DNA from 4 places in the Cobetia sp. 1AS1 genome. Region 3 is predicted to be linked to each of the others. Evidence: predicted binding sites of a transcription regulator. Region 3 holds the regulator's gene; each other region holds the start of a gene.
The links. The regulator sigma-54, encoded in region 3, starts transcription at its own class of promoters, with help from an activator protein. The targets are predictions, from matches to a motif close to TGGCACNNNNNTTGCTNT.

Region 1 (7,562 bases), on a different contig from region 3:
GGGGCATGTTCGGCGCGCGCGACGGCCATGCCCAGTGAGTAGCGCAGCACGCCACAGTCGCTCTGGTTCTCTTCACTGATCTGACAGCCAACCGGCTCGTGGTAGTCATCACGCTTGCGCGACAGCGGCGGCAGACGCGGCACGATGACGGCGGCGATCAGGCCCGCGATGACGACGGTCAGATAGAAGGGCACGAACAGGTGGTTGATGTTCATGAAGCTGGTGACCAGCAACGCGAAGGCGATCGAGACCACCGAGAAGTTGGTGGCGATCACCGCCGCTTCACGCTTGCTGTAGAAGCCCTGCTCGTACTGCTGGGTAGTGATCAGCACGCCGACGGTGCCGGAGCCCATCCACGAGGCGGTGGCATCGATGGCGCTGCGCCCGGGCAGATTGAAGATGGCGCGGAACGGACGACGCACCAGGCTGCCGATGAATTCCATGAAGCCGAAGTCGACCAGCAGCGGCAGCAGAATGGCCGCGAAGAAGAAGAAGGTCAGCAGTACCGGCGCGAGATCATTGAGCATCACGCCGCCGGTGAAGGCCGCGGTGACCTGGGTCGGCCCCCACTGGAAGTAGGTCATCAACGCGAAGATGGCGCCGAGGGCGCGCATGGCGAACCACACCGGCGAGACATCGAACAGCTCATGCGCCGCGCCCTGGCGTGCCCAGGCGGGCTTGGCGAGCTTGACGAAGCCGGTGAGGATCACCGACAGGCACAGCACCGCGACGGCGATGGCGGGCAAGGCGCTGCCGAGCGTGGCCTTGAGCCAATCGGCCATCAGGCCCATGCCGATATTGATGGTGTCGCCGACACTGAACGGCACCAGGAAGAAGCTGACGCCGAGCAGTGACGGCACCAGGAATTTCATCAGCCCCTTGGCCGTCAGCGGCACGGGGCGGGTGGCGATGAGGTCTTTCTGCGCCTTCTGTGGCTTGGCGGTCTCAGGCTGTTCAGCACCAGAGCCAGAACTTGATACGGAACTTGAGACAGAGTCGGATATAGCGCGGGGCGGCGTATGGTCCGCCGCGGAGTCGATGCTGGTTGTCATTCGGGTCACCTAGATCTTGTTGTAATGGTCAGGCTCTAGCCGAGCATTGTGTGATGCATCATGCCGTTTCGTGTCGGGTGATTCTGTATGCGCCGAGGGCGGGACGGGCCCCCGGCGCGGGTGCAGCAGGACAGCGGGTCATTCGTGGGTCGTTCGCGAGCGGCTTGGCTCAGTCGTACTGAGGGATCAGTCGCGCTGTTGCACGCCCGGCAGTACGCACAGCATCTCGTAGAGCAGGGTCGCGCCCATCAGCGCGGTGTTGCCGCTGGTGTCGTAGGGCGGGGAGACTTCCATCAGGTCACCGCCGACGATGTTGAGGCCACGCGCGCCGCGCACGATTTCCATGCCCTGGGGCATGGTCAGGCCGCCGGCTTCCACGGTGCCGGTGCCGGGGGCGACGGAGGGGTCCAGGCCATCGATGTCGAAGGTGATGTACACCGGGCGGTCGCCCATCATGTCGCGCACTTCGGCCATCAGCGGGGCGAGTGACTTGAACCAGCACATCTCGGCGGTCTCGACACGGAAGCCCTGCTGGCGGCACCAGTCGAAGTCATCGGCGGAGTAGCCGGTGCCACGCAGGCCGATCTGTACCACGCGATTGCTGTCGAGCAGGCCTTCTTCCTGGGCGCGACGAATCGGCGTGCCGTGGGCGATGGGCTCGCCGAACATGTGGTCGTTGACGTCGGCGTGGGCATCGATGTGGATCAGGCCGACCGGACCATGCTTCTTGGCGATGGCACGCAGCACCGGCAGGGTAACGGTGTGATCGCCGCCCAGTGTCAGCGGTACGCAGTCGTGGCGCAGCACCTCATCGTAGAACTGCTCGATGATGTCCATGCTCTTGGGCAGGTGGAAGGTGTTGATCGGCACATCGCCGATGTCCGCCACCTGCAGGCTATCGAAGGGCGCGGCGCGGGTGGCCATGTTGTAGGGGCGCAGCATGCGCGATTCATCACGGATCTGACGCGGGCCGAGACGTGCGCCCGGACGGTTGGAGGTACCGATGTCCAGCGGAATGCCGATGAAGGCGGCGTCCAGGCCTTCCGCGGTTTCCTGAGCCGGCAGACGCATCATGGTGGCCGGGCCGCCGAAACGTGGCATGTCGTTGCCGCCCAGCGGCTGATTGAACTCGCTCATCTGTCTCTCCAGGGTCTTGAGTCGCTCGCGCTAGCGTGACGGCGAGCGGGGTATTGTGATTGTTCGCCTGATCGCTCGGCCGGACGGTGGCATGAAGGCCGGCGATCTTCCTTGGCGCATACCCCAGCATTGCAGTAACCATGCCAATTTTTAGTCAATTGATTTTATTGATTTTTATTTGAGGGCGGTCGCAGAGTGATTCATTTGTGGATCGCTCGTGCGCCATTAATGATTCAAAAATGGATCACCGATTCATTTGTGGATCACATTCGGGCATCATCGAGAGTGTCTTCAAGCGCAGTGCGAGAAAGAACTGCTGGAAAGAACTGATAGAAAGAAGCGCTGGAAAGAAGCTATAGAAAGACCTGCTGGAAAGCCCCGCCCCGATTCACAGGCTCGACCATGAGGTACCCGCCATGTCAGAGCTCGACCGTCAGATTCTCAAGACCATCATCGACACCGCTCACGATCACTACTTCGTGGTCAATGCGGATGGCCAGGTGATGGATGTCAGCCCCGGCGCCGCGGCGGTCTATGGCATGACCCGCGAGGAGTTGTGTGCCGCCAACGTGCATGAGCTGGAAGCCAGCGGCGTACTCAAGCCCTCCATCAGCCTGGAGGTGCTGCGCACGGGGCGCACGCTGCAGATGATGCAGCTCACCGCCACCGGGCGGCGGGTAGTGGCGCAGGCGCATCCGGTGTTCGTTGCGGGCAAGCTTGAGTGCGTGGTCAGCCGCTCGATGGACCTCACCGATATCCAGCTGTTGCAGCAGGAATACGCGGTGCTTCAGCAGCGCTTCAGTGATCACCTGCGTCGTAACTCGCGCGGCGGTGAGCTGGGTGGCGTCAGTCAGGCAGAAAGCGAATGGGCAACGGCGGGGGCAGGGCAATCAGTCCACGACACTGAGCAATATGCACAGAGCCAGGCTGAACAGCGGCAACGTGAACAATCAGCGCGCGAGCAGGCCGAGTGCGAAGACGCCGCGCTGGAGCTGGGCGAGCTGCAGGTCAGAAGCCCGGTGATGCGCGAGATAGCGTTGCTGCTCAAGCGGGTCGCGCCCACCAACGCCACGGTATTGATGCTGGGTGAATCCGGGGTCGGCAAGACGGCCTTCGCCCATCAACTGCATCGCTGGAGCCAGCGCGCCGACGGCCCCTTCATCGAGGTGAACTGCGGCGCCATCCCCGAGAGCCTGTTCGAGTCCGAGATGTTCGGCTATCAGGCCGGTGCCTTCACCGGCGCGGGCAACCGTGGCAAGGCGGGCCTGATGGAGCAGGCCGAAGGCGGCACCCTGTTCCTCGATGAGATCGGTGAACTGCCGCTGGCCACCCAGACCAAGCTGCTCAAGGTGATTCAGGATGGGATGATCACCCGCCTGGGCGACACCACCACCCGCCGCGCCGACTTCCGCCTGGTCGTCGCCACCAATCAAGACCTCGCCGCCCGCGTGGAGCAGGGCCAGTTCCGCCTCGACCTCTACTACCGCATCAATGTGCTCCCCGTCAGCCTGCCGCCGCTGCGCGAACGCCGCGAAGACATTCCCGCCCTGATCGAGCAACACCTCTCCCGCCTCAATCAACGTCACGGCCGCCGCAAGCTCCTCGACGCCTCGTTATGGCCCATCCTCATGCGCCAGGACTGGCTCGGCAATATCCGCGAACTGGAAAACTGGCTGGAACGCGCCTGGCTCAGCGCCCCCAGTGATGTCATCGACAGCGACTCAGTGAAAACACTGCTCAACACTTGTTCCACGAATAACGCTAATGGACTAGGCGATTCATTTGGCTTCAGTAATGACAAATCTAATGGAATAGGCGTTACTGAAAGTTTTACCACTGCCGATAACTCTCATAGTCCCAATTCCCTCTCAGAGCCTGCCGCTGAGGGGGCGGTAGCCATGCCAGTACCCAAGCTCGGTCCCAACGAAACCCTCAAGGAAGGCCTGGCACGCATCGAAGCACAATGGCTACGTGAGATGGCAGCCGAATTGCCCAGCACCTATGCGATAGCCAAGAGGGCGGGGGTTAGCCAGCCATCTATTGTAAGAAAGCTCAAAAACATTAAATGAGTAGTTAGGCTGGTGTTCATAACAGGGGGATGTATGGAAATTAGTGTTAGACCAAAAGGCGGAAAATTTCACACCGAAAAAAAGTCGATCTTGATGCTGATTGAATCTAGTTGGAATGATTACTCCTATAATACTATGTTTTACTTGTTGTATGTGGACGGGGATGGCGTTAAACATGATTTAGGAAGGGTGAAAATAGGTTTTAAAGGGCAGACTGAGGAACAAAAGACTATAACTTCTCTAGCAAATTTGTTGAATAATGGCCTTGATGAAAGATTCTTCTCTGTAGGTGAAGATATTGAGTTTTATAAAAAGATTTTCTCTCTCGGTACAGACTTGGTAAGTAATATATTAAGAAGTATGAGGGACATTGTGTATGATCATAAAATTCTCGAAGATAATAGAGACGAGAAAGTTATGAGTGTGTCGTTATTACGTGAGTTTAGTATTTCTGTGTTGAAGGGACAGTTTGCTAGAGTTTTAAAAGGAGAGTCTGAAAACACAAATTACGAGTTTAAGTTTCGGCGCCCAGAGACTGAAAAAGAAGGCAGGGTAGAACTTGATTTTAATGTAATTTCCCTATCAAAACCTGCAACTAATATACATGCTTTGATAGGTCGCAATGGTATAGGCAAGACTACATTGCTTAATTCTATGATTTCAAGTGTGATAAACCCAAGCTCTACGTCTGCTAGATTTTACGAAAATTCCCGTACAGCAGATGATGTTATTTCTAAAGATTACTTTAGTAGCATTATATCAGTTTCATTTAGTGCCTTTGACCCTTTTTCGCCTTTAGTTGAGCAGCCTGATCCGGCTAAAGGTACTTGCTATTATTATATTGGCCTTAAGAGTTCACAGAAAGATGGTGCTAATATAAGTCTAGAGGAGCTATATAGGCTGGGCGCGAAATCTTTAATTAATTGTTTTAGAGATGAATTCAGAACCCTGAGGTGGAATAGTGTAATTGAGTATTTAAATAATGACAACGGTTTTTCTGACATTGATATAACGATTTTGGAGGAGATGTTCGTCAGAGCTAAGAGTGCTTTTCTAGAGCTTATATCAGACGATGAAAGTGTGATCGATAGTCCAGAGTTCCTAGATTATTACTATGGAGAGATTCTGCCAATACTTCAGAGAATGAGTTCAGGACATGCAATCATATTTTTAACTTTAGTGCGTTTAGTATCAACGGTAGAAGAAAAAAGCTTAATATTAATCGATGAGCCTGAGAGTCATCTTCATCCTCCACTACTCGCTCTATTCATTAGATCCTTATCTAATTTACTTTATGTAAGAAATGGTGTGGCAATTTTAGCAACTCATTCGCCAGTAGTGTTACAAGAAATTCCTAGGTCTTGTGTATCCAAAGTAAATCGTATTGGTAATAACCTCACAGTTGAGAGGCCTGGCGTAGAAACGTTCGGTGAAAATGTAGGTATCTTAACTTCAGAGGTTTTTAACTTAGAAGTATCTCGCTCTGGTTTTCACGCTTTACTAGCTGAATCAGTCAGTGAGGGCGGCAGCTATGAGGAGATAATTGATGAATATGAAGGGCAACTTGGAATTGAGGGACGAGCTGTATTGCAAGTACTTTTAGCTAAGAGAAAGAGGAATTCTTAATGATCCGAATTGAAGGGCTTGAATTCTCTTATTCTGAAGTTTTTGATACATGCTTGGCAGGCGTTAATGGTAATGATGAATTGAAGGAATGCTTAAGTAATAATAAGGAGGATCTTGATATAGCTGTAGCAGAATATATCGACCGTGGTCATCAGGGAACTCTAAGTAGCATTGCTCCTCTGACTAGTGATATGGGTATAAATCCTATCCTATTGAATGGAATAACGAAAAAAAATTTGATCTCACTTTATAGTTACTATTTTGTTAAAAAGAGCAAGCCTAACGCAAGAAGAATTTACGATAAGATAATGAGTTTGGCAAATGATAAATGTCCTTTTTGTGGTGGAATAGGTAAGCCAGAAAATTTGGATCATTATTTGGCCAAGAAATATTTTCCTCAATTTTCTATACTGCCACAGAACCTAATTCCTTCCTGTCGAGATTGTAATATGGGAGGTAAAGGGCAAACTCTTGCAGCGACTGCTGCAGAACAAGTTATCCATCCTTTCCTTGATCACGAAAAGTTTTTTAATGAACAGTGGATATTTGCAGAGTATCAACCAAGTGATGTTGACAATGATCAAGGTGTTATTAGTTACTATGTGAATCCTCCTGAATACTGGTGTGATATAGATAAGAGTAGGGTTGAACTACATTTCTTGGCATTCAATCTAGCGGAGGTATATTCTTTACAGGCTGCTGAGAATTTAAATATCATATTTAAACAAATTGAAGGTGTTCGTAAATTTTGTACTAATGATGAGAAAATTATTGCCTCTCTTTTGCAGGGGCCATTAGGTGAAATTAAGGAACCTAACCATTGGAGAAAAGGTTTCTTTCAAGCTTTAATTAATTATCTTTCGAGAGTTGACTGAGCCCTTTTGTATTTAGGGTAAAGTGTTTGGATATATTTTAGAGGGAATCATTTTCTTTTACTGTTTTCCATCACCACCAAACTCCCCATCACCCCTTCACACAACGGCTTGATCTCGCTGAAGCCGTCATCGACGGCGAGGTCTGTCTTGGCTTTGGCGTAGGTGGTGCCGTCAGCGGTGGGGTGGTAGCTGGTGCAGTGCAGGCGGATCAGCTTGTCGTCGAGGAAGAGGCCGTATTCGCGGGTCTGCGAGGTGATGGGCGTGCCCTGGTGTCGCTGTGTCATGGCGATATCGAACCAGTAGACCTGACGGTGATCTACTCGGGTCAGGCCGGAGTCGAGCATCTGACTGTTGATGGGCGCCCATTGCGCCAGTTGGTCCGTGGCGGCCATTACCTTGAGCTGCGCGTCGCTGACGGTGTCGCCATGCAGATCATAGATCTCGAGGATGATCATGTCGGTGCCGGTGCCCGCCTGACTCTGCCATTTCTGCACGATATGCGGCAGGCGTCCCTCGGCGGCAGACCACGAGGCGGGCAGATGCAGCGCCAGGTTGATGCCCAGCGACTTGGCGTGGCCCTTGGTGTGGAATTCCTGAAAATAGCCGTCGTATAGCTCGTATACCGGCTCGATCTGATACTTGGTCGCCAGCAGGAATTCCTTGAACGGCGAGGGCAGGTATTCCCCCTGGGCGCGCAGATGAATGGCCTCGATGAAGCGGGCCGCGAAGTCGCTGGTCAACTTGTCGCTGGTCAGCTGTAAATCCAGCTCCTTCTTTATCTGACGGCGGATGCCCTCCAGCAC
Region 2 (7,562 bases), on a different contig from region 3:
GCGCCACCAGCGCCTGCTGGTCCTTGTCGAGCACCGCACGCTTGCGCATCGCCAGCAGGTCGACGATATCGCCGACCAGATACAGCCGTTCGGGGCGCACGCGACGCAGCAGCTTCGCAAGCAGCGCCGCCTGGCAGTCCGGGGTTCCCAGATGCACATCGGAGATGAACAGCGTGCGAACCTGACCGAGAGCGTCGGGAGCAGGCGGCATTTCAGCACGGGGAGCCGATTGCGGAGCGGTCATGTCAGTCACCTCTGGGTTGCCAGGCGGAATCGACAGGCGAGGCCCAGATGGCCCCTGTCGTTTCCCAGCAAGACTGAGGGGAGGCGATGACATACCCGTAACAGCGACATGAAAAAGCGATGACAGCCATTGCCATCAATCACTTGCAGCATGAATGAAGGGAAGATCGCGGGCTTTCTCACGCCTGGGGATCGTTGGCGCCCGCCATGGCCCGACGCCGAGCGCGCTTCTGACGATACATGCGGTCGTCCGCGATATGGATCAGATCATCGACATCCACATCGCCCTGCAATACCGGGTCGTGGGTGACGCGCCCGATGCTCACCTCAACCGGGAAGGGGATTTGCTGCTCCAGGCGTTGCTCCTGAAGATGGCGCATCAGCTGGGTCGTCGCCTGCTGGCTGGCCATATCACAGGCTCCGGGCATCACGACCAGGAATTCATCGCCGCCCAGGCGGCATGCCAGCCCGTCTTCACCGGCCGCCTGGGCGACACTCCGGGCCACCAGCTGGATCAGGCGATCCCCCTCGGCGTGCCCGAAGCTGTCGTTGACGTGCTTCAGGCGATCGACATCCACGAACAGGATCGACATGCATTGCCGGGTGCTCGTGCTCTCGGCCAGCATCCGCTCGAGAAAATCAAAGCCGAAACGGCGATTGGGCAGCCCCGTCAGCAGATCATGATTGGCGCGGTATTCCAGCTCGTTCTGCTGGGTGAGCAACCGTTGATTCATGTCGTGCAATTCGAGATTGCGCGCCTCCAGCGTGCGCTGCAGCCGGATGGTGCGATGGAAGGTCGAGGCTCGGGCGTGCGCCAGTGCCGGCGCAATGAAGAGGGTCCCCAGGATGTAGGCACCACCCGCACCGGCCAATGTCGTCAACGACAAGGGACTCAGCCACATATAGATGGGCACATAACACAGTATCAGCGGCAGGCTGCTGGCCAGCTGGTAGCGCCAGCCCCACACCAGCCAGGCAGGCATGGCGATCAGCATGCAGGTCGAGAAACTCAGGTTCCACAACGTCAGCGTCAGCGCATCCGGGATCAGCGCGGCACCGAAGCAGAAGAACAGATTGGCGGGTATCGCTCCGGCCAGCAGGATTCTGTCCGCGTACGCGTCGCCGCGGCGTAGCTGGAGGATGCACAGCAGGCAGCAGAGGAAGATGATCAGCCGCCCCGCCCACAACGCCTGCCAGGCAGACGGCACCTGGAAATAGTCAAACAGCAGGAAGCAGGCGAAGCACGCCATGGCGAACATGATGAAGGTATTGTTGATTCGCGTGCGATAGTGCTGCGCTTCGATATCCGAACCGTCCCTGCCCGGCAATATCAGATGTTCATGAAGCGGCATGTTCCATCCTCGACACTCGGTAGCATCAGCCAATGTTACACCGCGCGCAGAGCACACCTCACTGGAATAAAGAGTTGATCAGTAAACGCAAGATTACCGTCTGCCTGATAGAACAATGTGCTGCGTCATCTGGCCGGCCGGGCGGAACAAGGGCAAAGAGGTGTCGGCAACACGAATATGCCGGCAACACGAATGTGCCGGCAACACGAACGAAAGCGCCCTGCTGTCGTCATCCATCTCGATGGCGACAGCAGGGCGCTGAAGGTAAAGCCAAGGCCAAGGCAATACCAGGTCACGGCCAGGTCATGGCCTGAGCGTCATGACATCTTCTGGCGCACCCCGGCCGGCACATAGATGCGTGCAGAGGCGGCATCTCCCAGCCAGTACCCCGAGAAGATGCCATAAAGCCCTGCCGCCATCAGACCGCCGATGAACAGCGTGAAGTGGGTGATGTCGCCCAGCGGCAGGAAGCTGATGATCAGCGTCACCGCCGAGGAGACCAGCAGCGCCTTGACCGCCGCGACGTTGACGCCCTTCTCGAAGAAGTACTCGCCTTCCGCGCTGTCGGTGAACAGCGCCTTGGTGTTGATGCCGCCCTTGTTGACCAGATAGTGGTCAAACAGGATCACGCCATACACCGGGCCGATGGCTGCGGCGAGGATGCCCACGGTGTACTGGATGATCTCCGGGTTGTTGAACAGATTCCACGGCGTGATGAAGATGGAGCCGACGGCGGCGAGCATGCCGCCCATGCGCCAGCTGATGCGTGACGGTGCCACATTGGAGAAGTCGAACGCCGGGGACACGAAGTTGGCCACGATGTTGATGCCGATGGTCGCCAGCACCAGGGTCAGGATGCCCAGCGCTGCCGCGACGCCATTGTCGATGCGGGCGACGGTCTCCATCGGGTCATGCAGCATCTCGCCGAAGATGGGCTGCGTACCGGATACCACCACCACGGTGATGACGGCAAACAGCAGGAAGTTGACCGGCAGGCCCCAGAAATTGCCGCGCTTCACATCCCCGGGGGTAGCGCAGTAGCGCGAGAAGTCACCGAAGTTGAGCGTCGGCCCCGCGAAGTAGCCCGCCACCAGAGCCGCGGCGATCACCATCTGCCACAGGGCGTCGCTGCCCGAGAGCGTCTTGCTGCCCAGCGTGAAGCTGATGTTGTCCCAGCCGGCCTGCCAGACGATCCAGCCCGCCAGCGCGAACATCACCACATAGACGGCTGGCCCGGCGAAATCGATGAAGCGCCGCACCGCATTCATGCCCCACCAGAACACCAGCGCCTGCAGCACCCACATGAACAGGAAGCAGTACCAGCCCAGCTGCGAGAGCCCGAACAGCTGGGTCTCGGTCAGCCCTTCCAGCGACGGCACGTAGCGCAGCAGCACCAGCATCAAGGCATGCGCCGCCAGATATGTCTGGATGCCGTACCACACCACCGCGATCAGCCCGCGGATGATCGCCGGAATGTTGGCACCATAGATGCCGAAGGATTGACGGCAGACCACCGGGAAGGGCACCCCCGTCTGCTGGCTGGGCCGCGAGATCAGATTAGCGAACACCTGCACCACCAGAATGCCGACCAGCATCGAGACCAGAATCTGCCAGCTGGCCAACCCCAGGGTGAACAGACTGGCGGCAAAGACGTAGCCACCGACGCTGTGCACATCGGACATCCAGAACGAGAAGATGTTGTACCAGTTCCAGTTCTGCTCGCAGGGGGCGAGGTCCTCATTGATGAGCCGCTTGCTCGCGTTGCTCAGATCAGGGGGAGTCTGGGGTGTCATTGTTGTCTCCAGAGGGGCTTGTGGGCCATGGGCCAGTCACGAGGCGTCATGCCTCGCCATACCCTCCCCTTATCAACAAGCGTGCCAGTGAAACACTTGTTGCGGATTTTCAATCTCCAAGCGTTTTCCCCAAGGCCCGATCTGCGTGACACCCCTGCCAGCAACGTCATGTGCGTGGCAACTCCTGAGACATCAGGCACCATCAACTTCCGCGGTATTAGCCATATGCACCACAGCAGCGCACCGGCAATGAAACGAACGTTGCGCCAGCAGGTGTTACCGGGACTGGCACGGATGCTGCTCGTGTTTTGTGTGCTCCGCTCGCACGGCCCTGCATCCGGCGCGCGCCGTCACGCGAAAGTCCATCACGAGCCCCCCCATCATGAGAGAGCCCGCCATGTTGCGTCTCAAGGTCATCAATCCCAACACCAGCCAGGCGATGAGTCAGCAGATGGCGCACTCGCTGCAACGGCAGCTCGCCCGGGACGTCCACCTCGAGGTGCTGACTGCCGAGCATGGCGCCCCCAGCATCGAGACCGCCGTGGAGGAAGCCATGGCGGTGGTCGCGCTACTGGCGCTGATCGCCCGTGATCGTGAGGGCCTGCTGGAGACCCCGCCCGCCGATGGCTATCTGCTGGCCTGCTTCGGTGACCCCGGCCTCGAGGCCGCCCGTGAACTGAGCCCCGTGCCGGTGATCGGCATTGCCCAGGCCGCCATGCACATGGCCACGCTGGCGGCTCCCTCCTTTGCCATCGTCACCAGCATGACCAGCACGCTGCCGATGTCCGAGCAGCTGCTGGAGCGCTATGCGATGCGCCCTCTGTGCAAGGCGCTGCTGGCCTGTGACGTACCGGTACTCGCGCTGTCCGAGGCGCGCACTCCCCCCGCGCCATTGCTGGAGCGCTGTGAACACGCCAGAGCCAGCGGTGCCGGCAGCATCGTGCTGGGCTGCGCTGCGATGGGGCCGCTGCGTGATGCCATCGCGTCAGAGCTCGGCCTGCCGGTGGTCGACCCGCTGCTGGCGGGGCGCGACCTGCTGCTGACCCTGATGCGCCAGCCCGCTGTCGCTCGCGCGAAGCAAGCGGGTGAGGTGAAACCCCTCAGCGGTGTCTTTGCCCGGGGCCTGGCGGCCCTTTGACCCGCAGGCGAGCCGCCCTTGGCTGGCGCCTCGCGACCGAAACGAAAACGCCCCCTCACTGCTGCCAGTGAAGGGGCGTTTGCATTGGCCGACTCTGACTCAGTGCTTGTCGTTCGACTCTCCCGAGTGGCTGCGATCGCCGACCACCGCCGTCACCAGCTTGCCGATGCTCAGCCCCTGCACGAGGATCGAGAACAACACGATGATGTAGGTGGTGACCACCAGCGGCTCGCGGAAGTCGCCTTCGGGAATCGCCAGTGCCAGCGCCACCGAGATGCCGCCGCGCAGGCCACCCCAGGTGAGCACGCGCGTGGTGCCGGGGCGGAAGGTGTACCAGCGACGCAAGAGGCTCAGCGGAAGACCGATCAGCGCCAGGCGCGAGAGCAGGATCACCGCCACCAGCACCAGCGCGATGCCGATCGAGGTCAGCGTGATCGGCATCAGTACCAGTTCGAGGCCGATCAGCACGAACAGCACCGCGTTGAGAATCTCGTCGACCAACTCCCAGAAGCCGTCCAGATAGCGGCGAGTGTTGTCGGACATGGCGCCATCACGCGCCATGTTGCCGATGATCAGCCCCGCCACCACCATCGCGATGGGGCCCGAGGCGTGCAGCGCCGAGGCCAGCGCATAGCCGCCCAGTACCAGCGCCAGACTCAGCATCACCTCGACCTGATACTGGTCGATGCTGCGCATCAGCTGATAGACCAGCGCACCCAGCGCCAGCCCGAGCAGGATGCCGCCGCCGGCTTCCTCGAGGAACAAGAGCCCCATGTGGCCGAGCTCGACCTCACCGCTGCCGGCCGACGCCGCACTCAGCAGTGCGGTGAACAGCACCACCGCCACGCCATCATTGAACAGCGACTCGCCGACGATGCGGATCTCCATGTCGGCAGGCGCGCCGGCACTGCGCATGATGCCGAGCACGGCGATCGGGTCGGTGGGCGAGATCAGCGCACCGAACACCAGGCAATACAGGTAGGGCACCTCGATACCGGCCCACTGGAACAGCCACCAGGCGGCGGAGCCGATCACCAGCGTCGAGATCAGCACGCCCAGCGTGGCCAGCAGGCCGATGGAGCGCCGATAGGCCTTGAGGCGCGAGAGGTCCACGTGCAGCGCGCCGGCGAACAGCAAGAAGGACAGCATGCCGTCCATCAGCAGGCTGTTGAAGTTGATTCGGCCCAACCAGTCTTCCGCGGTATCGGCCACGACGGTGGTCACCGCGAAGTGATCGAGCCCGATCACGCCCAGCGACAGCACCAGGCCGATGGCCATCACGCCGATGGTCGGCGGCAGGCGCAGGACGCGATGATTGAACCACATGCACACGGCAGTGATGGTGATGAACAGTGCAGCGAGATTGAGCATCCGAAAACGGTCCTTTGCAGTGGCGCCGATACCCCTGATGGCATGACGTCCTTGTCATTCTTTCCAGTTCTTCTGTCGCGTGAGCGGCCGCGTGGCTGTCTGAACTGAGCGTGACTGTCCAGAGCGGCTCATGGCTACCAGAACGGAGCGCGGCTACCAGAGATCGCCGTGGCGTTCACGGTGGCAGAGATAGAGACGCAGCTCGAACTCACGTTGATGATACTCCGGCTGCATGTGACAGCAGAGCCGGTAGAACGCCTTGTCGTGGGCCTTCTCGCGCAGATGCGCCAGCTCATGCACCACGATCATGTTGAGCAGTGGCTCCGGCAGCCGACGGAACAGCGACGAGATACGGATCTCGTTCTTGGCCTTGAGCTTGTTGCCCTGCACCCGCGACACGAAGGTGTGCAGCCCCAGGGCATTGTCGATGACGTGAATCCGGTCGTCGTAGATCACCTTGCTGATCGGCGCCGAGCTGCGCAGATACTGATTCTTCAGCGCCATGGTGTAGTCATTCAGCGCCCGCGCACCCTGCAGCTGATGAGGCTCGGGATACTTGCCGAGAAAGAAGGCTGCCGTCTTGCCCGACGCCAGCAGTTCACTCGCCTGCTGTTGGATCTCGGGGGCGTAGCCCTTGAGATAGCGTAGATCAGCCACTGGGCATCTCTCCTGTTGCTGTCCGAAGGAGGGCCAGAGACAAGAAAACCCGCCGAGGCGGGTTTTCTTGTCATGGCGCCGAAAGCGAGGGGCGAGACGTCCGCCACCTGCCAGGCCTGTCGAGCTGGCGAATTTACAGGCCAGCGGCAGCCTTGAGGCCAGCGGCACGATCGGTCTTTTCCCACGGGAAGGCGGTGAAGGTTTCGGTCTTCTGCTCGCCGCTCACGTCGGTCCAGCTGTAGCTGTGCTCGAACGGCTCACGACCGAAGTGGCCGTAGGCAGCGGTCAGCTGATACATCGGGTGCGCCAGGTCCAGCATGGTAGTGATGGCGTACGGACGCAGGTCGAAGTGCTCGCGTACCAGCTCGACGATCTTGGCATCGCTGATCTTGCCGGTGCCGAAGGTGTTGATCGAGACGGAGGTCGGCTCGGCGACGCCGATGGCGTAGGAGACCTGGATCTCGCACTTGTCGGCCAGGCCGCTTGCGACGACGTTCTTGGCCACGTAGCGACCGGCATAGGCGGCGCTGCGGTCGACCTTGGACGGGTCCTTGCCGGAGAAGGCGCCACCACCGTGACGGGCCATGCCGCCGTAGGTGTCGACGATGATCTTGCGACCCGTCAGACCACAGTCACCCACCGGGCCACCGATGACGAAGTTGCCGGTCGGGTTGATGTGGTATTCGGTGGTCTCGGACAGCCACTCGGCCGGCAGCACCTGCTCGATGATCTCACGCTTGACCATCGCGCGCAGGTCTTCCTGGGACACTTCCGGGTCATGCTGGGTCGACAGCACGACGGCTTCGACGGCGACCGGCTTGCCGGCTTCGTCGTAGCGGAAGGTGACCTGGCTCTTCGCATCCGGGCGCAGCCACGGCAGCATGCCGTTCTTGCGCAGTTCCGCCTGACGCTCCACCAGACGGTGAGCGTAGTGGATCGGCGCCGGCATGAAGGAGTCGGTCTCGTTGGTGGCGTAGCCGAACATCAGGCCCTGATCGCCCGCGCCCT
Region 3 (7,562 bases):
GCGATGCCAGCCAGCCGATCAACATCGCCGCGGACGCCCTGTCGCTCGATGACAAGGCCGGTACCGCCACCTACACCGGCCAGGTGGAAATGCGCCAGGGCAGCATGAAACTCGATGCCAGCCGCGTCGATATCAGCCGCGCCGGCAGCGGCGAGATCTCGCTGGTCAAGGCCACCGGCAAGCGTGCCTACCTGGAACAGCAGCCCGCGCCCGACGAGAAGCTGGTCAAGGGCTGGGCCGACACCATCCGCTACCATGCGCTGGAGCGCCGCGTGGAGCTGGTCGGCAACGCGCGTCTCGAGAAAGGCGATGACACCTTCGAAGGCGGCTACGTGGAGTACTTCCTCGACAAGCGCCAGGTGAACGCCAACAACAGCAAGACGGCACAGCAGACCGAAGGCGGTCGCGTGCACATGACTCTGACGCCGCGCGGCGCCAATGCCAGCAAGGAAAACTGAGTCATGACTGCTGCTACTCCGCGTACGCTGAGCGCTCGCCATCTGGCCAAGGCCTACAAGGGCCGCAAGGTGGTCAAGGACATCTCGCTGGAGATCCGCCAGGGCGACATCGTCGGCCTGCTGGGCCCCAATGGCGCCGGCAAGACGACCTCGTTCTACATGATCGTCGGGCTGGTGCGCGCCGATGCCGGCAACGTCTCCATCGATGACCAGGACCTCTCCGCTGCCGCCATGCATCAGCGTGCACGCGCCGGCATCGGCTATCTGCCGCAGGAGGCGTCGATCTTCCGCAAGCTGTCGGTGGCCGACAACATCATGGCGATCCTGGAGACCCGCAAGGACCTGGATCGCAATGGCCGCAAGGCACGCCTTGAAGAGTTGCTCGAGGAATTCAGCATCACGCACATCCGCGCCAGCGCCGGCATGAGCCTGTCCGGCGGCGAGCGTCGACGGGTCGAGATCGCCCGGGCGCTTGCCACCGAGCCGGACTTCGTACTGCTCGATGAGCCCTTCGCCGGCGTCGACCCCATCTCGGTGGGCGAGATCAAGAGCATCGTGCGCCAACTGCGCGATCGTGGCATCGGCGTGCTGATCACCGACCACAACGTGCGCGAGACACTCGATATCTGTGACACCGCCTATATCGTCGGCGATGGCCAGATCATCGCCCACGGTGATGCGGACTCCATCCTGGCCAACCAGCAGGTGCGCGACGTCTACCTGGGCCACGAGTTCACGCTCTAGGGTCAGCGGCTGCGCTGAGCCCACCGGAGGCGAAAGCTTCGAAAGCCGCTGCGTGATTTTATCGCGTAGCGGCTTTTTCATGTCTGACATCAGACGCATGCATGACGTCCATACCACCTTGGTGGAAACATGGCATGCAAGTTGCTTGAATATTCACGACAACCTCTTGTCAGTGCCCCGAGTCACGGTATAGCGTAGTAAGCACGTTCCTTTGCCGTGAATTGACTGACTCCATGAAACCCACCCTGCAACTCCGCCTCGGCACCTCGCTGACCATGACGCCGCAGCTCCAGCAAGCGATCCAGCTGCTGCAGCTGTCGACGCTCGACCTGCGTCAGGAGATTCAGCAAGCCCTCGAGTCCAACCCCATGTTGGAGCTCGACGAGGACTACGAGTCGCTGGATGTCGTCGAGACACAGGATTCGAGCGAGATCTCCACTGCCGACTCCTCGAGCGAGATTCCCGAGGAATACCCCCTCGACAGTGACTGGTCGGACCTCTACCAGGACCACGCCGGTAGCCTGACCAGCTCCGGCAGTGGCAGCGGGAGCGAAGAAGGGCCGGACTTCGATCGCAATACCAGCGTCGAGAGCCTGCAGGACCACCTGCGCTGGCAGCTGGCGATGACCGACCTCGATGGCCGTGAACGCCAGATGGCGGAGAGCCTGATCGATGCCGTCGACGGTGCCGGCTATCTGAGCCTGTCTCTCGATGAGCTGGTCGATGGCCTGCGTGGCCAGGGCCTGCCCGGCCTCAAGGCCTCCGAGCTCGAGCAGGTATTGCTGCGTCTGCAGCAGTTCGACCCGACCGGCGTCTTTGCCCGTGATCTGCGCGAATGCCTGCTGCTGCAACTGGCGCTGCTGCCGGATGATCTGCCGCTGCTGGCGCAGGCGCGCCGCCTGGTACGCCAATTCCTCGAGGCACTGGGCAACGATGATCGCAAGCTGCTCAAGCGGCGCCTGAGCCTTGACGATGACGAGCTGGACCACGTCATTCGCCTGGTACGTGCGCTCGATCCGCGTCCGGCATCCGCCTGGGGCGAGCCCGCCAGCGATTACGTGATCCCTGATCTGCTGGTGCGCCATACCCGGCATGGCTGGCAGGTCGAGCTCAACCCGGAAGCGCTGCCCAAGCTGCGCATCCAGCCGGAATACGCCGCACTGATCAAGCGTGCCGACAAGTCCGCCGACAACACCTTCCTCAAGGACAACCTGCAGGAAGCGCGCTGGCTGATGAAGAGCCTGTCATCACGCAATGACACCCTGCTCAAGGTCGGCCGCGAGATCATGGCACGCCAGATCGACTTCCTCGAGCAAGGCGAGGAAGGCATGAAGCCGCTGATTCTGGCCAACATCGCCGAAGTGGTCGAGATGCACGAATCGACCATCTCGCGGGTCACGACCCAGAAGTACATCCACACCCCGCGCGGCGTCTTCGAGCTCAAGTTCTTCTTCTCGAGCCAGGTCGGTGGCAGCGGCAATGGCGACGCCCACTCAAGCACCGCCATTCGTGCCCGCATCCGCAAGCTGATCGCGGAAGAGCCGGCCCGCAAGCCTCTCTCCGACTCGCGGCTGGTCGATCTGCTCGCCAGCGATGGCATCGAGGTCGCACGCCGTACCGTGGCCAAGTATCGCGAAGCGATGGGCATCCCCTCCTCCAGCGAGCGCAAGCGTCTGGCCTGACCCGTCACCTGCGGCTGCCATGCCCTGCTTTCACCTCCACAATGGCAGCCGCCGCCAACCTCAAGCGCTGGATTTTCCGCTCATCAGCCTCTGACTTCGCGGGCAGCGGTACGCCTGTCGCGTTCCCTGTCATCCCGGCAACCGCTCGCCAATTGCCCGTCATGGCACATGACGGCGCGCAGGATGACGGTAAAAAACCGCCGTTACGGCAGCGTCATTCACCGTCAATCGCATGTTTTTAAAGTCACTTTTGCGCGTATTGCACCTGGATGACACCCGGTGAACCTCCCGGAACGCCGCTTGCTCCACGCAATCGGAGCGCCTGAAAGGTGACGTACATGCAGGGATTGGCGACGAAAACCCGCCTTCTTGCGCGTCTTTCACGCACCACCCATCAGACGTGCCCTTGAAGTCCACTCCGATACCCCTCACTGAGTTGAAGACAAGCACTGAGCCACGATGCAGCGCAGCGTTGATCTTTGCGCAAAGCTTGGGCATTGTCGGTACAGACGCTCACGACATCTGACGCCACTGGCAAGGGTGCGAAAACATCGCCAGACGGTGGCCGTCAAGCCTGTTGCAGAGCGTCCGATCAGGGTTTGCTCGTAGTCAAAAAGGGTTACAATTGAATGGCAACCCGCTGGATAAAGGAGCGTGTCCATGCAAGTGAATATCACCGGGCATCATGTGGAACTTACCGATCCTCTCCGCGATTACGTCAACGAGAAGCTCGCTCGCCTCGAACGGCATTACGACAACATCACCAATGTTCAGGTGACACTGTCGATCGAGAAGGAGCGCCAGCAGGCTGCCTGCACCTTGCACGCGGCAGGCGCTGACCTCCACGCCCTGGCAGAAGACCCCAACATGTACGCTGCCATCGACGCGCTCGCCGACAAGCTGGATCGCCAGCTGGTCAAACACAAGGAAAAGTCCCAGGCTCGCTCTCAGGGCACCGGGACCCGTTGACCTTCAGCCATGACACTTGATCAGATCCTTCCCCCCGAGCGCACGCTTTACGGTGTCCCCGGGGGGAGCAAGAAGCGGGTGCTTGAATTCTTCAGCACCTTCATCGCACAGAACATTCCCAGCCTGGATAGCCAGGAAGTCTTCTCGCGCCTGATCGGGCGCGAAAGACTGGGGTCGACCGGCATTGGCCACGGCGTGGCCGTGCCCCATGCACGCAGCCCGCATTGCAAGACGCCAATCGCTGCGTTTCTGAAGCTCGGTGAACCCATCGACTTCGATGCCATCGACGGAGAACCCATCGATCTGCTGTTCGTGCTGCTGGTGCCTGAGGAAGCGGATGAGACCCATCTGACGCTGCTCGGGCAGGTCGCGGAATTGCTCAATTCCCCGACCAATCGCTCGGCCCTGCGCCAGGCAGACAGCCAGCGTGCACTCTTTGAGGCATTGACCCAAGCCATCGCCGAATTACCGGCGCGCTGAATGACAGGCCCGGACATCGTCCGGGCTTTCGTCTTGCTGGCCTTCCATCGGCCGACGTACAGCGCACTGATAGCGGGCAGCCTTCTGCCCCACCCCTGCATTCTTTCGACGTTGACCTCGCCCTTGGAGAGCACTTCATGAAGATCGTGATCATCAGCGGCCGCTCCGGCTCCGGGAAATCCATCGCTCTCCAGGCGCTGGAAGACATTGGCTACTATGCCATCGACAATCTGCCCGGCATGCTGCTGGCGCCACTGGTCGATCAGCTCGAAAAGGACAGCCCGGCGCGTCGGCGCATCGCGGTCTCCATCGATGCCCGCAACCTGCCGGAAGCCTTGACCCGCTTCCCCGAACTGCTCGACAACGTCCGCCAGAGCGGCATGGACGTGCAGGTCGTCTACCTGACCACCGATTCGCGAGTGCTGCTGGAACGCTACTCGGCGACCCGTCGTCGTCACCCTCTGACGCGCGACAACGACCATACCCTGGCCGAGGCCATCGAGATCGAGCAGAAGACGCTCGCTCCCATCCGCCAGAAGGCCGATCTGGTCATCGACTCGACCAACCTGAGCGTGCACGACCTGCGCTCGCGGATCACCGAGCAGGTCGCCCAGCACAGCTCCCGCCACCTGACGCTGACCTTTGAATCCTTCGGCTTCAAGCATGGCGTGCCGACCGACGCCGACATGGTGTTCGATGCCCGCTGCCTGCCCAACCCGTACTGGGACATCAATCTGCGCGGCGATACCGGTCGCGATGACAGCGTGGCCGAATTCCTGCAGCGCTACCCCACCGTCCAGGCGATGCATGACGATATCGCCGGCTGGCTGGAACGCTGGCTGCCCGCCTATCAGGACAGCAACCGCAGCTACCTGACGGTGTCCGTGGGCTGCACCGGCGGCCAGCATCGCAGCGTCTACCTGTGCGAGCAGCTGGCGAGCTACTTCGCCGAGCGCCTGCCTGAGGTGCGCCTGCGTCACCGCGAGCTGGGCATTCATACCGCGCTGAGCAACGCGGGTGAAGCGAGTGATCAGCAAGAGCGTCAGCAGGAGCATCGCGATGGCCTCTCGTGAGCTGACGCTGACCAACCGCCGCGGGCTGCACGCCCGCGCTGCCACCAAGCTGGTCAATTGCTGTGCGCCCTATTGCGCAACGGTGATGGTCAGCCATGGCGAGCGACGCGCCAATGCAGCCAATGTGATGGCATTGCTGATGCTGGCCGCGCCCTGCGGCACCACGCTGTTGATCGATGTCGAGGGTGAACAGGCTGATGAGGCGATGCTGGCCATCGAGGCGCTGTTCGAAGCGCGTTTCGAGGAAGACGAATAGCCGCCACTGACAGTGCTGTGCAGTTGCACTGTGCACTCAGCCTTTCTTCCTCAGCCAGCTCGCTTCTTGGTCAACTATCTTTTCGGCCCGCTCGCTTATCGGCCAGCCCCCTCTGGCGGCCCCCTGGCGACACCATTAACTGCTCGCGCAGGATATCTCGCGCCTGTTCTTGCACCTGTCCTTGCGCCTACCCTTGTACCAATCCCAGCACCTATCCTTGCGCCTGGCAGCCATGCAACGCTGCTTTTGTGCCAGTGGCGGGACGCGGATTGTCCTTTCGATAAGAAACACTGTTTTCTTTTGTCGACGCGCCCCCCTACGCCAATGGTAGAATCAGCGCTGTCCTTCATGTCGACAGGGGAAGCCGACAGATGAGCAAGACGTCTCGTAAACTCAAGCCAAGACTTGATCGCCTGTCACAGGCGCTGGAAAGCGGCGAGCTGGAACAGGCAAGACGCATGCTCAATCGCGGCCTCGCGCCGGTGGACGTGGCCCACCTGCTGGAATCCTCGCCCCCCAAGGAGCGTAATCTGCTCTGGGAGCTGGTCGATGCCGAGCTGCAGGGCGATGTCCTTCAATACCTTGGCGAAGATATCCAGACCGACTTCCTCAAGGACATGGACGCCGTCGACGTTCTCGCCGCCACCGAGAACCTGGAACCGGATGATGTCGCCGACATTCTGCAGCGCCTGCCGAATGCGGTGATTCTCGAAGTCCTCGACTCCATGGAGGCGCAAGAGCGCCTGCGCGTCGAAACGGTACTGTCCTTCCCGGAGGACACCGCCGGCGGCCTGATGAACACGGACACCATCACCATTCGTCCGGACATCACCCTGGATGTGGTGCTGCGCTACATCCGCCGCCACGAGCGCCTGCCCGACTCCACCGATACCCTGCTGGTCGTCTCACGCCGTGATGAATTCATCGGTGCCCTGCCCATCAATCGCCTGCTGGTCTCGGACCCCGGCGTCACGGTGCGCGAAGTAATGGACACCGACAGCGTGGTGATTCCGGCCCTGATGCCGGAAACCGAAGTCGCCTCGCTGTTCGAGAAGCACGACCTGATCTCGGCGCCCGTGGTCGGCGGCGATGGCAACCTGCTGGGTCGTATCACCATCGATGACGTGGTCGACGTCATCCGTGGCGACGCCGAGCACCAGGTGATGTCGATGGCGGGGATGGATGAGGACGAAGACACCTTCTCTCCGGTGATGCGAACCTCGTGGCGCCGCGCCGTCTGGCTCGGCATCAACCTGCTGACCGCCTTCATGGCCTCCGCCGTGATCGGCATGTTCGAAGGCACCATCCAGAAGATCACCGCGCTGGCCGTGCTGATGCCCATCGTCGCCAGCATGGGCGGCATCGCGGGCTCTCAGGCACTCACCGTCCTGATTCGTGGTATCGCGCTGGGGCACGTCAAGAGCGGCAATGTCCGCTGGCTACTCAAGCGCGAGGTCATCGTCGCGGGGCTCAACGGCCTGTTATGGGCCGTGGTGGTGGCAGGCATCGCCATCGTGTGGTTCGGGGATGTCCAGCTGGGGGCCATCATCGGCGCCGCGATCATGATCAACCTGTTGATCGCCGCCGTGACGGGCACGCTGCTGCCGGTACTGCTCAAGAAGCTCAATATCGACCCTGCCCTCTCCGGCAGCGTGATATTGACCACCGTGACCGACGTGATCGGCTTCATGGCCTTCCTCGGGCTGGCGACCTGGCTCTACCTGTAATACGCCCGACGGATTCCAGTGACTGCTCCAGAAACAACACGGCCGCTCCCTCGGGAGCGGCCGTGTTGCATCTCGCCTGTCGCGCGATCAGAGAAGCCTCAGCGATCAGCCTTCCAGCTCTTCGTCTTCGCCTTCGGACATGCCCGCGACGGTCATGCCATCGATCAGCCAGC
Region 4 (7,562 bases), on a different contig from region 3:
TTCGAAGGCGCCGCCCTGATAGGAGGCCACGGCGCTGTCGAGGTCGGAATGCGCCGTCATCACGATGACGGGCAGGTCCGGGTACTTCTCGCGCACGCGCGCCATCAGGTCCAAACCATCGGTTCCGGGCATGCGGATATCGGTGATCAGGACATCCGGGCACTGGCGCATGATGCTGGCTTCGGCCTGATCGGCACGCTCGAAGGTTTCCACCTCGAGGTCGGGTTGTGCCAGAGCGCGCTCCAGCACCCAGCGAATGGCACGGTCGTCATCGACGATACAGACGCGGGCAGTCTCGCTCATGTGTGATCTCCAGAAGTGCCGGCTAGCGGAATGAGTAAACGGAATTCGGTATGGCCGGGGCGCGAGTCACACTCGATCAGCCCCTGATGCTGGTGCAGGATGCCCTGGGCGATCGACAGCCCGAGCCCTGAGCCTTCGGCGCGCCCCGAGACCATCGGGTAGAACAGCGTCTCGCGCAGGCTCTCCGGAATGCCGGGGCCGTTGTCGATGATCGCCAGCTCACAGACCAGCCGGTGGCGCTCATGGCCCAGCGTGAACTGCCGGCGAGCGCGGGTCCGCAGCGTGATCTCGTAAGGGGCGGCGTCAGGCTGCGGTGAATCGGGCTGTGGCTGCTCATTGAGGGCCTGGGTGGCATTGCGCGCGATGTTGAGCACCGCCTGGATCAGCTGACCTTCGTCGCCGATCACCTCCGGCAGGCTCGGGTCGTAGTCGGCGCTCAAGGTGATGGCGCTGCCTTCCGCCTGCAGCAAGGCCCGCACCCGCTCGGTCACCGCATGCACATTGACCGGCGCCTGCAGCGGCGGCCGGTTCGGCCCGAGCATGCGATCGACCAGATCACGCAGGCGGTCCACCTCCTCGATGATGATGCGCGTGAATTCCACCATCTGCGGTTCGGGCAGATCACGTTCGAGCAGCTGGGCGGCGCCACGAATGCCGCCGAGCGGATTCTTGACCTCATGCGCGAGACCACGCGTCAGCACCTTGACCGCCTCCTGGCGGGCGATCAGCGCTTCTTCGCGCGAGATCTGCATCAGGCGGTCACGCGGTTCTATCTCGACCAGCAGTTCATTGGCGCTGATGGGCGTCGCGGTGAAATCCACCGTCAGCGCTTCATTGGCCGCGTTGATGATCTCGGCCTCACGCTGGGTGTAGGGGTGCTGTTCCTCCAGCGCCTTGCGCAGCACATTGATCAGGGTGTCATCCAGCCCGGTCATGTTGTCGGGCGTACTGCCCTTCACACGCACCAGACTCACCGCCAGCAGCGTCTCCGCGGCGGGATTCATCCAGACCATCTGCAGCTGTGAGTCCAGCACCACCACGGCAGTGTTCAGGTGTTCGAGCAGTCGTTGATGCATGGGTTTGTTCGCCATCTGCAGTACGTCTCCCTGTTCTGCAATAACCGCGCCAGTCTGGTGCAGGCACCGAGAACACGGCGTCCGATGCTGTGCAACCATTTCTGGCCCCTCATATTGGCACCAAAATGGTGCAGGCGGAAAATCGCGCTCGAGCTCGCGCTGCCTCACTTCACCGCCAGGCGGTCCGACATCGACTGGCCCGGACACGAAAAAGCCGCCCGAAGGCGGCCTGTCAGCGAAGGAGAAACGCGCGAAGAAAAAGGCCGCCCAGACGCTGCTAGCCACCGCCAGCATTGGCAGGGTTGTTGGGGTTGCGAGGCAGATTGACGCTGGCGCGCTGCACATAGACCACCTTCGGCTCACTGGTCTGGCGCACGCGGCCGGTGGAATCCAGCAGCTCCGCCTGGATGACATGCTTGCCACGCTCCAGCGCCGGCACCATGAAGACGGTGCTGTGCATGGCGGATTGAGACGGCGCGCCGTCCACGGTCACGCGCACCTTGTCTTCCGGGCGCAGCTTGGGCTCGATTCCCAGGCGCACCGCCAGATTGCCCGCCTGCCCGGTCTGCAGCGTCTCCTCGTTGGACGGGCTCTGGATGGTGAAGGTGGTATAGCCACGGAAGGCCACATCCACCGCAGGCGCCCGGGTGCGGGTGCTCTCGCTGGATGAGGAAGAACTCACGCGCGACGACGTACTGCGCCGCGGCGGCAGGGATTCCGTCGACGGCACCACGCTGAGCGGCGTCAGCTGCACCTTGCTGCCGCCCGCAGGCTGATCACTGAAGACGACGTTGCCGTTGGCATCGACGTGACGATAGACCTGGGCCGCCTGAAGATCGAACGACAGGCTCGACAGCATCAGCGTCGCTGCCAGCAGCAGGCACTGCAGTGGCTCGGGGCGCGCTGCTGGCAGTGCACGCGAGTCAGTCGCGGGGTTCGCGACGCGCAGGGAGGATACGAAGGGCCACATCCGAAGATTCCTGAAGAGAGTCATGGGAGGCCAGAAGCCGCAGGCAGCTCCAGCGGGTTGGGTCTATCGACAGGCGATCCTGCTGCCTGATGACAAGGCTAACAAGTTACAAAGCTTACCGCGTTGATGCCAGCATTTGGGGCCTTCGACAAGATGCCTGTGTGCATTGACTGTCACGCAAGGCTACCACCGCGCCCTCCGCGCCTGTCATCAGCATGGCCGATCTCAGGGAAAAGGATCAGGGCAGAGCAAAGGATCAGAGCAAAGAGATAGAACGAAACAGGGCCACAACGAAAAACAGGGCCACAACGAAAAACAGGGCCACAACGAAAACAGGGCCACACCTGTCGGTATGGCCCTGCTGTCGTCATCGTCCGGGGATGGCCTTCACCTGGAAGGCACTCCGTCAGATGGCGTGGCTAGCGAATGTCTGCCTCAACCTCTGCAGTACTTAGACGCTGCTGTACTTAGACGCTGTAGTACATGTCGAATTCGAGCGGGTGAGTCGCCATGCGCAGGCGCTGGACGTCTTCGCCCTTCAGCTCGAGGTAGGCATCGATCATGTCGTCGGTGAAGACGCCGCCCTGGGTCAGGAACTCACGATCGCCGTCCAGCGCGGTCAGGGCCTGTTCGAGGCTCTCGGCCACGGTCGGAATGGACTTGGCTTCTTCGGCCGGCAGGTCGTAGAGGTTCTTGTCCATCGCGTCGCCCGGGTGGATCTTGTTCTTGATACCGTCGATACCGGCCATCAGCATCGCGGAGAACGCTAGGTACGGGTTGGCCGTCGGATCTGGGAAACGCGCCTCGACACGCTTGCCTTTCGGGCTGGCGGTGTACGGGATACGGATGGAAGCGGAGCGGTTGCGGGCAGAGTAGGCCAGCATGACCGGCGCTTCGAAGCCCGGCACCAGACGCTTGTAGGAGTTGGTGGACGCATTGGTGAAGGCATTCAGCGCACGAGCGTGCTTGATGATGCCGCCAATGTAGTAGAGGGCCATTTCGGACAGACCCGCGTACTCGTCACCGGCGAACTGGTTGTCGCCATCCTTCCAGAAGGACTGGTGAACGTGCATGCCGGAACCGTTGTCACCGACCAGCGGCTTGGGCATGAAGGTCGCGGACTTGCCGTAGGCGTGAGCCACGTTGTGGATCACGTACTTGAGTTCCTGAACCTCATCGGCCTTCTTGACCAGGGTGTTGAACTTGACGCCGATCTCGTTCTGGCCGGCGTTCGCCACTTCGTGGTGGTGAACTTCGACTTCCTGACCGATGGCTTCCAGGGTGTTGCACATGGCAGCACGGATATCGTGGAAGCTGTCGATCGGCGGGACCGGGAAGTAGCCGCCCTTCAGACGCGGACGGTGACCCAGGTTGCCACCTTCCGGCGTGGAATCGGTCGCCCAGGCACCTTCTTCGGAAGAGATCTTGAACATGGAACCGTTCATCTCGTTCTTCCAGTGCACTTCGTCGAAGATGAAGAATTCCGGCTCCGGACCGAAGAAGGCGGTGTCGCCCAGACCGGTGGACTTCAGGAATTCCTCGGCACGCTTGGCGACGGAACGCGGATCGCGCTCATAGCCCTGCATGGTGGCCGGCTCGATGACGTCGCAGCGCAGCACCAGGGTGGTGTCTTCGGTGAACGGGTCGAGGAAGGCAGTGCCGTCGTCCGGCATCAGGATCATGTCGGATTCGTTGATGCCCTTCCAACCTTCGATGGAGGAACCATCGAACATCTGGCCGTTCTCGAAGAATTCCTCATCCACTGTACGCGCCGGGATGGAGACGTGCTGCTCCTTGCCCTTGGTGTCGGTGAAGCGCAGATCAACCCACTTGACTTCGTGTTCTTCAATCAGGGCAAGTGTCTTCTCAGCCATGGTAATTCTCCGATGGAGCCGGCGGCTCTGGTTACAGTTGGTGTCAGCGTTGTCTGGGGTTATTGCTCTATTTTGTAAGCCTTTTCTCTCATGGTCGGCGTCGTTATGCCAGCCATCAGACAGGATGCTCTAACAATGCAGCGAGCGTGCCAGAATGGCGCACGCCGCATCGGTCATTTCAGTAAGCTCATGAATATGCTGAAAAAAAACATCACCATCTTCATGCATGCAGCACGGAAACCCGACCAAAGATGGGCCGACAAGGTGCAAAAATTCTTGCCGCGCAGTGCAGATTCATCATTTGAGTGCACCAAAAAACGCCATTGCGCCACATTGGTGCAAAACGCTGAATCCCGGGAGTTCCCCGCTCACACCCGATGATCACGTCAGCATCACATTGCGGTCATTTCTTTCTTTCATCCTCATGTTTGCCTCGACTCACAAGTTTTTTTCATCCGCGACAAGGGCGCGGAAAAGACTTGAGAGACAACCATTTGGGCACTTCAGGCCAATTGAAGGCACTCGCTGACTCGCCTCGTGAATGCACGATGCTGGCAGGAGGCATGCCATGCCCCCTATAATGCGCCCCAAATCACAAGCGCCCGGTACGCGAGCGCCCATTTTCCGCACAGGTTCCCGTCGTGATCGAGAAACTTCGCAACATAGCCATCATCGCCCACGTTGACCACGGTAAAACTACCCTGGTCGACAAGCTCCTGAGTCAGTCTGGCACCCTGGACCGCAAGGCCGAGGGTCAGGAACGCATCATGGATTCCAACGACCAGGAAAAAGAGCGCGGCATCACCATTCTCGCGAAGAACACCGCGATCCAGTGGAACGACTACCACATCAACATCGTGGATACCCCTGGGCACGCTGACTTCGGTGGCGAAGTCGAGCGCGTGATGTCCATGGTCGATTCCGTGCTGCTGCTGGTCGATGCCGTCGATGGCCCGATGCCGCAGACTCGCTTCGTGACCCAGAAGGCATTCGCCCAGGGCCTGAAGCCGATCGTCGTCGTCAACAAGATCGACCGTCCGGGCTCTCGTCCTGACTGGGTCGTTGACCAGATCTTCGATCTGTTCGACAACCTGGGCGCGACTGACGAGCAGCTCGACTTCCCGATCATCTACTGCTCTGCCCTCAACGGCATTGCCGGTATGGATCCGGAAGACCTGAAAGACACCATGGACCCGATGTTCCAGTCCATCGTCGACATCGTCGAGCCGCCGAAGGTCGAGCTGGACGGCCCGTTCCAGATGCAGATCTCCGCACTGGACTATAACAGCTACGTCGGCGTCATCGGTCTGGGTCGCATCAAGCGCGGCGCCGTCAGCCCGGGTCAGCAGGTTTCCATCATCACCAAGGAAGGCGCTGTCCGTAAGGGCAAGATCGGCCAGGTCATGACTCACATGGGTCTGGACCGCGTGCAGACCGACAAGGCGACTGCCGGCGACATCGTCTGCATCACCGGTATCGAGAACCTCGCGATCTCCGACACCATCTGCGACACCGCCACTGTCGAGGCGCTGCCGCCGCTGACCGTCGATGAGCCGACCGTCTCCATGACCTTCCAGGTCAATGACTCTCCGTTCGCCGGTCAGGACGGCAAGTTCGTCACCAGCCGCAACATCCGTGAGCGTCTGGAACAGGAACTGATCCACAACGTCGCGTTGCGCGTCGAGCCAGGCGAGACTCCGGAGAAGTTCGTCGTCTCCGGTCGTGGTGAGCTTCACCTCTCCGTTCTGATCGAGTCCATGCGTCGTGAAGGCTTCGAACTGGCCGTGGGCCGTCCGGAAGTGATCATCAAGGAAATCGACGGCAAGAAGCAGGAACCGTACGAAGAAGTCATCATCGACTGTGAAGAGCAGCACCAGGGCTCCATCATGGAAGAGCTGGGCTACCGCAAGGGCGAGCTGACCAACATGAACCCGGATGGCAAGGGTCGTGTGCGTCTGGACTTCATCATCCCGTCTCGCGGTCTGATCGGCTTCCGTGGCCAGTTCCTGACCATGACGTCCGGTACCGGCATCCTGACCAGCCGCTTCGATCACTACGGTGATCTGAAGGAAGGCGCAGGCGTCGAGCGTCGCAACGGCGTCATGATCTCCATGGTGCCGGGCAAGGCACTGTCCTACGCCCTGTACACCCTGCAGGAACGTGGCAAGCTGATCATCGGTCACGGTACCGAAGTCTATGAAGGCATGCTGGTCGGTATCCACAACCGTGCCAATGACCTGGTCGTGAACCCGACCAAGGCCAAGAAGCTCGATAACATGCGTTCTACCGGCAACGATGAAAACATCGTGCTGACGCCGCCGATTCGTTTCACCCTGGAACAGGCGATCGAGTTCCTGGATGCCGATGAGCTGGTGGAAGTCACTCCGCTGCACATCCGTATCCGCAAGAAGCACCTGAAAGAGAACGAGCGCAAGCGCGCCAGCAAGTAAGCTGGCCCAGCCTGCCCCCTGCCTGATGGCAGGGGGCATCGTGCTCAAACGCAAAAGACCCGCCAACTCGGCGGGTCTTTTGCGTTTGAGCACTTTTCGCTGTTGCCGCAAAGGGCAGCATGACCATCTCTCTAATACTTATGAATGTCATTGCAGGAAGTGCGTCGCTATTAGGGCTCGCAGAATAAGGGAACTTTGCGCGATACCTTGGCCTGAGGCATCTCTAACACTTAAATGAGGGTTATATGAGGCATATTCGTGTTGCGCATATAGCATATTCATTCAGAGCATCTCATAAGCAGCCGATGCCGACGCGCAACATGATGCCTTGATTTCTTTACAGGGCGCAATTACACGTCATCGAGCGAGGATTAATCGTCGAATTCTAATGATGCGTCGCGTTTGAACGACGCAAAAACGAGACGTCGATGCGCAGTCACTAGGGTCAACGCAACGGAGCAGGTATCTTCTGCCGGAGCTTTCTTTATGCATATCCTGCAGTTAACGAAGACTTGTTCGCCACACGCCACCCGGAGCAGGGTCCTCTTACCGATCCTCGTGAGCACTCGCCATGTGTCGCCATTGCCAAGCCCGGTGTGTGCAATGCGTCACGAATACGCTCCAGAAGACCCGTATGAAAGGATTCAGCAATGAGCATCAAGCAACGCCTCGAAGTCCTGCCATGGGACACGCTGGCGCGTTACCGCCTGATCGAGATCATCGCCTTGTGGGAGGGGCGAGTCACTTCGCGTCATCTGGGCAACGCCTTCGGTATCGCCAGACAGCAAGCCTCGCGCGTCATGAAGACCTACCGCGAGACGGTCGCCGAGAACAATCTCGAGTATGACCCCGTCATCAAGGGCTACCGTCCGTCGGCGAATTTCTGCCC

Region 1: a site for sigma-54 is predicted at 2,318-2,335, ahead of speB (agmatinase). Genes of this name have one in related genera too.
Region 2: a site for sigma-54 is predicted at 3,458-3,475, ahead of QD280_RS08560 (NCS1 family nucleobase:cation symporter-1). Genes of this name have one in related genera too.
Region 4: a site for sigma-54 is predicted at 1,414-1,431, ahead of glnL (nitrogen regulation protein NR(II)). Genes of this name have one in related genera too.

Annotation. Positions count from the first base shown of each region.
Region 1 is NZ_JARWKU010000006.1:224,745-232,306, reverse strand. It holds gene QD280_RS12220 (YjiH family protein) at 1-872, opposite strand, end outside; gene speB (agmatinase) at 1,239-2,189, opposite strand; gene QD280_RS12210 (sigma 54-interacting transcriptional regulator) at 2,606-4,258, shown strand; gene QD280_RS12205 (AAA family ATPase) at 4,292-5,884, shown strand; gene QD280_RS12200 (hypothetical protein) at 5,884-6,759, shown strand; gene QD280_RS12195 (hypothetical protein) at 6,807-7,562, opposite strand, start outside.
Region 2 is NZ_JARWKU010000003.1:310,281-317,842, reverse strand. It holds gene QD280_RS08570 (UDP-2,3-diacylglucosamine diphosphatase) at 1-244, opposite strand, end outside; gene QD280_RS08565 (GGDEF domain-containing protein) at 423-1,595, opposite strand; gene QD280_RS08560 (NCS1 family nucleobase:cation symporter-1) at 1,913-3,388, opposite strand; gene QD280_RS08555 (aspartate/glutamate racemase family protein) at 3,771-4,526, shown strand; gene QD280_RS08550 (sodium:proton antiporter) at 4,626-5,897, opposite strand; gene QD280_RS08545 (M48 family metallopeptidase) at 6,051-6,554, opposite strand; gene metK (methionine adenosyltransferase) at 6,688-7,562, opposite strand, start outside.
Region 3 is NZ_JARWKU010000004.1:125,816-133,377, reverse strand. It holds gene lptA (lipopolysaccharide transport periplasmic protein LptA) at 1-458, shown strand, start outside; gene lptB (LPS export ABC transporter ATP-binding protein) at 462-1,202, shown strand; gene QD280_RS09200 (RNA polymerase factor sigma-54) at 1,436-2,884, shown strand; gene raiA (ribosome-associated translation inhibitor RaiA) at 3,545-3,853, shown strand; gene QD280_RS09190 (PTS sugar transporter subunit IIA) at 3,863-4,333, shown strand; gene rapZ (RNase adapter RapZ) at 4,471-5,406, shown strand; gene QD280_RS09180 (HPr family phosphocarrier protein) at 5,393-5,662, shown strand; gene mgtE (magnesium transporter) at 6,034-7,389, shown strand; gene pmbA (metalloprotease PmbA) at 7,495-7,562, opposite strand, start outside.
Region 4 is NZ_JARWKU010000003.1:288,030-295,591, reverse strand. It holds gene ntrC (nitrogen regulation protein NR(I)) at 1-303, opposite strand, end outside; gene glnL (nitrogen regulation protein NR(II)) at 300-1,394, opposite strand; gene QD280_RS08475 (DUF4124 domain-containing protein) at 1,657-2,349, opposite strand; gene glnA (glutamate--ammonia ligase) at 2,817-4,223, opposite strand; gene typA (translational GTPase TypA) at 4,865-6,673, shown strand; gene QD280_RS08460 (WYL domain-containing protein) at 7,324-7,562, shown strand, end outside.